DNA from 3 places in the Streptomyces sp. NPDC014727 genome. Region 1 is predicted to be linked to each of the others. Evidence: riboswitches for the same ligand, from Rfam matches in the RefSeq annotation. Region 1 holds a riboswitch; each other region holds the start of a gene.
What was found. A riboswitch is a leader RNA that binds a small molecule or an ion and turns the genes downstream of it on or off. The one in region 1 is predicted to bind cobalamin.
Positions count from the first base shown of each region.

Region 2: it holds a riboswitch for cobalamin, as region 1 does, so the genes downstream of both, ACF1B9_RS37130 (hypothetical protein) here and ACF1B9_RS03325 (cobalamin biosynthesis protein) in region 1, are expected to answer to the same signal.
Region 3: it holds a riboswitch for cobalamin, as region 1 does, so the genes downstream of both, ACF1B9_RS07125 (ABC transporter substrate-binding protein) here and ACF1B9_RS03325 (cobalamin biosynthesis protein) in region 1, are expected to answer to the same signal.

Region 1 covers NZ_JBIBYR010000001.1:725,085-727,339, reverse strand. The annotation lists gene ACF1B9_RS03335 (anion permease) at 1-275, shown strand, start outside; gene ACF1B9_RS03330 (hypothetical protein) at 298-528, shown strand; cobalamin riboswitch at 699-830, shown strand; gene ACF1B9_RS03325 (cobalamin biosynthesis protein) at 975-1,988, shown strand; gene ACF1B9_RS03320 (cobyric acid synthase) at 1,985-2,255, shown strand, end outside.
Region 2 covers NZ_JBIBYR010000053.1:4,490-6,744, reverse strand. The annotation lists gene ACF1B9_RS37135 (prenyltransferase/squalene oxidase repeat-containing protein) at 1-494, opposite strand, end outside; cobalamin riboswitch at 606-744, opposite strand; cobalamin riboswitch at 818-956, shown strand; gene ACF1B9_RS37130 (hypothetical protein) at 1,068-2,255, shown strand, end outside.
Region 3 covers NZ_JBIBYR010000003.1:235,657-237,911, forward strand. The annotation lists gene ACF1B9_RS07120 (FecCD family ABC transporter permease) at 1-206, opposite strand, end outside; gene ACF1B9_RS07125 (ABC transporter substrate-binding protein) at 203-1,213, opposite strand; cobalamin riboswitch at 1,305-1,494, opposite strand; gene ACF1B9_RS07130 (beta-ketoacyl-[acyl-carrier-protein] synthase family protein) at 1,572-2,255, opposite strand, start outside.

The DNA of each region.
Region 1 (2,255 bases):
TCACCAAGCAGGGCACCTGGGGTGTCGTCGTCGTCGCGGCGCTGCTGGTCGCGGGCTCCGGATCGATCTGGCTGGTGTCGCGCCGCAAGCCGGTCGGCCACGGCGATGTCGCGCCGGCGGACGGCGTGGCCGAGCCCGCGGGCGTCATCACCACGGCCATCGCCGCCGTCAGCCCGCCGCCCACCGCGGCCCAGGCGACGGCCCAGGACCTCAAGACCACCATTCCGGCCCCGGCCGGAACCCCCCAGGACCCGGCGCGACCCGCCACCGTCTAGGCCAGCCGTCTAAGGATTCAGCATGAACATCGACTGGGCAGCCCTCGGCTCCGTCTTCGGCGTCTCCCTCGTCGTCACCGTCGCGCTGGTGGGTCTCTTCACCCTGGGCATCGTCGGTCTCTCCAAGCAGCCCGAACCGGCGGCGCAGGGCGGCTCCGGCGGCTCACTGCTGCTGGCCCGCGCCGGCGCGTACATCTGCTTCGGGCTGTGCGCGGCGGCGGTCGCGTACGGGATCTATCTGATCGTCGCCTGAGCCCTCCCCCGCGCACTCCCCGACGGGCCGGACACACCTCGTGTGCCCGGCCCGTTCCGGCGTGCCCGGCCCGATGTGTGCCTCAGCACACTGCGCCGTCGCAGGTCAACGGCAAGTTGACGGGCGTTCGCGGAGCGTGGTGGACTGCCGGAGCCAATTACGGCGACAGCAGAGGAAGCCGGTGCGAATCCGGCGCGGTCCCGCCACTGTCACCGGGGAGCAGTCCCCCACACCGGAAGTCACGGCGCGCGCGAGCGGGCTGGAAGGCCGGGGGAACTGCGGATCCGGGAGCCAGGAGACTCTCGTCGCCGGTCACGTCGAACCAGGGCGCGGACCCTGAGTGAGGACATATCGCCATGCCTGGCTGCCGTGCGTCCGCTGCTGTGGCGCTCTCGTCGAGAGCCGCCTGTACGAAGGTCCTTCGAGGCGCGTCGGCCGGTTGAGCCGTGCGTGCCGACCGCATTTTCGCGTACGGCGCCACGGCCGGTCTGATCGGCGACCTGCTGCTCGGTGACCCCCGCAGGGGGCATCCGGTCGCCGTCTTCGGGCGGGCCGCGGCGGGCGTCGAACGCCGTCTGTGGCGCGACCACCGCGGGTGGGGCGCGCTGCACACCCTTGTCCTGGCCGGGGGCGCAGTGGGTGGTGCCGCGCTGATCACTCGTGCCGTGCGCGGCCGTCCCGCCGCCCGTGTCGTGCTGACCGCGGCCGCCACCTGGTCCGTCGTCGGCGGTACGTCCCTGGGGCGTGAGGCCCGGACGATCGGCGACGCCCTGGCGGCCGGTGACATCGAGTCGGCCCGCGAGCGGCTGCCGCATCTGTGCGGACGCGACCCGCACTCCCTCGACGGACCGCAGATCGCCCGCGCCGTGGTGGAGTCCGTGGCCGAGAACACCTCGGACGCGGTGGTCGGCGCCCTGGTGTGGGGCGCGCTGGGCGGGGTGCCGGGGCTCGTCGGTTTCCGGGCCGTCAACACCCTCGACGCCATGGTCGGCCACAAGTCCCCCCGCCACCGGCGCTACGGCTGGGCCTCCGCCCGCCTCGACGACGTCGCGGGCTGGCCCGGTGCCCGGCTCACAGCCCTGCTCGCCGCGGCCGCCGGGGGGCGGCCACGTGGCGCGGTACGGGCCTGGCGGGCCGACGCGGCCGAGCACCCGAGCCCCAACGCGGGCCCGGTGGAGGCCGCGTTCGCGGGCGCGCTCGGCGTGCGGCTCGGCGGGACCCTCGCGTACGGCGGGAGAGTCGAGCACCGTCCCGTCCTCAACGGGGCACAGGGCCGGGCGGTGGAGACCGAGGACATCGAACACGCGGTGCGGCTGTCGCGCCGGGTGAGCGCGCTCGCCCTGGGCGTGTGCGTGGCGGGACGGCTGGGCGCGGGCCTCGCCGCACGACGCATCGCGGGGCGCCGAACCGCGGCAACTGCTGCGGCAGGGACTCGGATCGCAGGACGGAGACATACATGAGCGGCGGACTGCTGGTCGCCGGAACCACCTCGGACGCGGGCAAGAGCGTCGTCACGGCAGGCATCTGCCGCTGGCTGGTGCGCCAGGGCGTGAAGGTGGCGCCGTTCAAGGCGCAGAACATGTCGCTGAACTCGTTCGTCACCCGCGAGGGCGCCGAGATCGGGCGCGCCCAGGCCATGCAGGCCCAGGCCGCGCGGGTGGAGCCGTCCGCGCTGATGAACCCCGTCCTGCTCAAGCCCGGCGGCGACCGTTCCAGCCAGGTCGTCC
Region 2 (2,255 bases), on a different contig from region 1:
ACCCAGGCGTCCACGTCTCCGTCCTTGGGGGTGCGGGACATGGCGCCGAGGGGGCTGTAGGTCCAGTTCTTCTGCCCGGGCGAGGCGATCCAGTACGACCAGTACGCGGTGGCCTGCGGGGTGAGGACGCAGTCCTCCTTGTCCGGAGTGGGGTACTCCGTACCGGTGTTGAAGGAACCGTTGCCTATCCGGCAGATGAATCCGTCGCCGTCGTGGACGGTGCCGGTGGTGCCGAACCCGCCCTCGTGCAGCAACTCGTAGCCGGTCGTGGGGGTGGTGTCGCAGCCGCGTACCACCGGGCCGCCGAAGGGGCCGAAGTCCACTGCGACGATGGCGCCGGTCGTGGCGGTGCACTGCTCGACGGGGTCGGCGCTCGCCGGCGGGGCAGTGGAGAACGCCACTCCCGCACCGAGCATCAGAAGGGAAGCGGTCAAGAGAGACAGCAGCTGCTGTCTCCTGCTTGTCCGCCGTTTCGACTGCTGTTCGGTCCCCACGCGGCCCCTCGTCTCTGCCGGGCGGCTGCGTACGTGGCGATGCGCCCCCGCACGGCTGCTGTGCCATGGGGAAGGGTGCGACGACCACGCCGTAGTCCGCGACGGCGTTCCTCGTGTCTCTGTACCTGCTCCAGGCATTCCGGCTCACCCGGGACGAACCGGGCCTACGGTTGCGGGTCAGCGCCGGAATTCGACCGGCTTCCCCTGGTGCTGAGCGTCTATCAGCCGGAGTGCAACACGGATCTGGTCGGGCCGTCAAGATGGTGTGTGCCTCACCGGACGAATCCCGGACACCCGGGGTCCGTCCCCGTCCGAGTGGCTGGCGGACCCTTGACCACTCGGGTAGCGTCCTGGGCTGCCAGATGGGGGAATCCGGTGCGAAGCCGGAGCTGACGCGCAGCGGTGTGGGACGGCGGGGGCCGTTTCCGAGCCCGAATGCCCATATGGCGAAGCAGTACATGAAGCCGTACCACGCGTTCCGGACGGTGGCTCCCGACCATGCCCGGCCGTGCCCTTGCACGGAGAGCCCGCCATGCACTGGAGGCCGGCGTCCGCCGATTCCAGGAGCAGGCCATGCCCCGTCTTCGTACTTCCCGTCGTCTCGCACTCGCGGTGCCCGCGGCGTTCGGCGCTCTCGCCCTCACCGTACTGCCCGCCTTCGCGACCTCCAGTCCCGCGCAGATAGCCACGTCCAAGACCAACGGCGTTTCCTATCTCAAGTCGCTCCAGGCGGCGGATGGTTCGTACACCGGCTCCGGCTTGTCCAACGAGTGGGCGTTCAGCGCCTTCGCGGCTTCCGGCACAGCTGTCGTCGATGTCGCTCCGGGCGGCGACACCACGAAGAACGCCCGCACCGTCTATCGCAACCTGCTGTCCACGTCCGGCTGGCCCTCCGCTGCCCCCGTGGTCACCGACTACGAGCGGGGCACGCTGAACGCGTACGCCGCCGGCATCGACCCGGCCCGCGTCTCCGCCTCCCGCAACCTCGTCGCCGACATCTACTCGTACTGGCAGACCGCCGAGCCCGGCTACTTCGGCCCGTCCGGAAACTTCAACGGCACCGTCTTCGCGGCTCTCGCTCTCGGCGGCGCCAAGACCCAGACCGGCGGCGCCCGCATCCCGCAGTCGCTGACCGACTCGATGGTCACCCGTATCCGGGCCAACCAGCACGTCGACGGCGGCTGGACCTACAGCAAGGCCGAAGGTGACTCCACGGCTCTCAACTCCGCGAGCGACGTCGACATGACTGGCGCCGCGATGGCCGCCCTCTGTGTCTCGGGCGTTCCCAATACCGACGCGGACGTCGTCCGGGCCAAGAACTTCCTCAAGGGCAAACTGGTCGCCACCACCGGTGCGTTCAACTCCCTCTACGGGGTCAACACCAGTTCCAACGGCTGGGGCGTGGCGGGCCTGAACGCCTGCGGAATCAACCCCCAGACCGGCGACTTCGTCACCGTCAACGGCAAGACGCCGATCGACTTCCTGATCGCGAACCAGTTCAACCCGGCGGGCGGCTTCAAGTACAAGCCGTCCGACACCGCGCCCTCCCCCTACTCCTCGATCGACGCACTTCGCGCGGTCGTCGGCGGCGGTTTCACGGCCGCCCCGCCGACCCCGGTCACTCCGGGCGCCCCGCAGTGGGTCGCCCAGCCCACCTTCACCGCGGGCACCTCCACCAAGCTCGCGCTGACCGTCGACGACGGCACCGGCAACCTGAAGGTGTGCTCGGTGCCCTTCATCCCGACCGGGACGACCACGACC
Region 3 (2,255 bases), on a different contig from region 1:
TGGGAGGCGGTCGTGGACCAGACGTCGGCGACGGAGATACGGGCGGGGCCGATGGTGACGGCGATCGCGACGGACAGCACGAGCAGCGCGATGCCGCAGCCCCACAGGACTCCGCCGCGCAGCTTCCGCGGCCCCGTCGCGCCGCGCGCGCCTGCCGCGGAGGTCCGTGACGTGTCCGGGGCCGCGGCGCGTCCCGTGTCCGTCATCCCGCGAGTCCGAAGGCGCGCAGCCCGGCGGCGACGCGTTCCACGCCCTCGACCGTCCGGATGGACGGGTTCATGGCCTGGCCGCTCAGCAGGACGTATCGCTGGTGCCTGACGGCGTCCATGTTCTTGGTGACGGGGTTGGACTCCAGGAATTCGATCTTCTTCGCGGCGCTCTCGGCGGTCTGTGCCTTACGGGTCAGGTCGCCGATGACGAGGACGTCGGGGTCGCGGTCGGCGACGGTCTCCCAGCTGATCTGGGGCCATTCGTCGTGGGTGTCGTCGAAGACGTTCTTGGCGCCGAGTTCCCTGGTGATGATGCCGGGTGCTCCGCAGCAGCCGGCCAGGTAGGGGGCCTTGGAGTCGGAGAACCAGTAGAGGATGGTGGCGTCGGAGGCGTCGACGCCCTCGGCCGCCTTCTTCACCCGGGCCCGCAGTTGCGCCACGAGCTTGTCGCCGCGGCCGGCCACGCCGAACACCCGGGCCAGTTCGCGCACCTCGTCGTAGACGCTGTCCATGGCCAGTGGCTCGGTACGGGCGCCGTCCCCGCTGCCGCTGTTGTCCTTGCCGGTGCAGTCGGCGGGCGAGACATAGGTGGGGACCCCGAGTTCCTCGAACTGTTCGCGCGGGGCGACACCGCCCTTGGCGAGCGTCGACTCGAACGACGCGCTGATGAAGTCGGGTTCCTGGTCGAGGACCTTCTCCGACGACGGCCGGTTGTCCGCGATCCTCGGGACGCCGGCATTGACCTTCTCCAGCCCCTTCATCACCGGGTCGGTCCAGGTCGCGGTGGCGGCCAGCCGGTCGGCGAGGCCGAGGGAGAGCAGGATCTCCGTCGATCCCTGGTCGACCGACACGGCGCGGTGCGGTGCGGATTCGACGGTGACGGTGCGTCCGCAGTTCCTCAGCGTCACCGGGTATCCGTCGGTGGAGCCGGGCTTCGCGGCAGAATTGGTTGTTCCGCCCCCGCAGGCGGTCAGCAGGACGAGTCCCGCCGAGAAAGCGGCCATGGTGCGGACAGGGCTGGATATGGACGGCACGGAGTCCCTCTGCGTCTCTGGGCCCATACGCGGAGCCCGTTGTACGGCGTCCTGCGCCCGGTACCGGATCGCAGGTGCCAGCAGGTCTTCGGACTCGGGTTCCTGCGGACGGGACGCCTTCCCAGGACACCCGAGGGTGTTCCCAGTGGCCGTGGCCCCGCCCGTCCCCCTCACCGCTGCGCGTCAGTTCCGGATTCTCACCGGATTCCCTGACCCCTTCGTGGAGTTCGACTGGCTCCGGCAAGCTATCACGGGCCTCTGCGCAGCTCACGGGCGGTGTGGCCGGTGGTACGCCGGGCCGTTTCCCGTCGCACCACCTGCCTGGCGCCTACGGGCCCTGAAGAGCGATCACGGCGTTGTGTCCGCCGAATCCGAAGGAGTGGCTGACGGCACGCCGGATGGGCTGCCGCAGGGGAGACTTGGTGACGCAGTTGATGTCGAACTCGGGCGCCGGGGCGTCCAGATTGGCGATCGGCGGCACGATTCCGCGTTGCAGCGTCAGGACGGTCAGTCCGGCCTCGATCGCTCCGGCCGCCCCCATGCAGTGCCCCAGGACGCCCTTCGGGGCGGTGACGGGCGGCCGGTGCGGGTAGACCCGGGCGATGAGGGCGGCCTCGGTGGCGTCGTTGACCGGGGTGGCCGTGCCGTGTGCGTTGACGTGCTCGACGTCTCCCGCCGTCCAGCCGGCGTCGCGCAGCGCGATCTCCACCGCCGTCCGGGCCACCGCGCCGGACGGATGCGGGCTGATGGGATGGTGGGCGTCGGTGGTGGCCCCGGTGCCCGCGACCAGCGCCCGCGGCACCGTGCCCCGGGCACGGGCGTCGTCCGCCCGCTCCAGCACCATGACGGCGGCGCCCTCGCCCATGACCAGCCCGGCCCGGTCGGCGGCGAAGGGCCGGCACAGCCCGGCCGCGTCGCCGTCCCGCCGGGCCCCGGCTCCGGATCGGGCGAACCCGGCCATGGCGGCCGGATAGACGATCGACTCGGTGGCTCCGGCGATCGCGATGTCGCA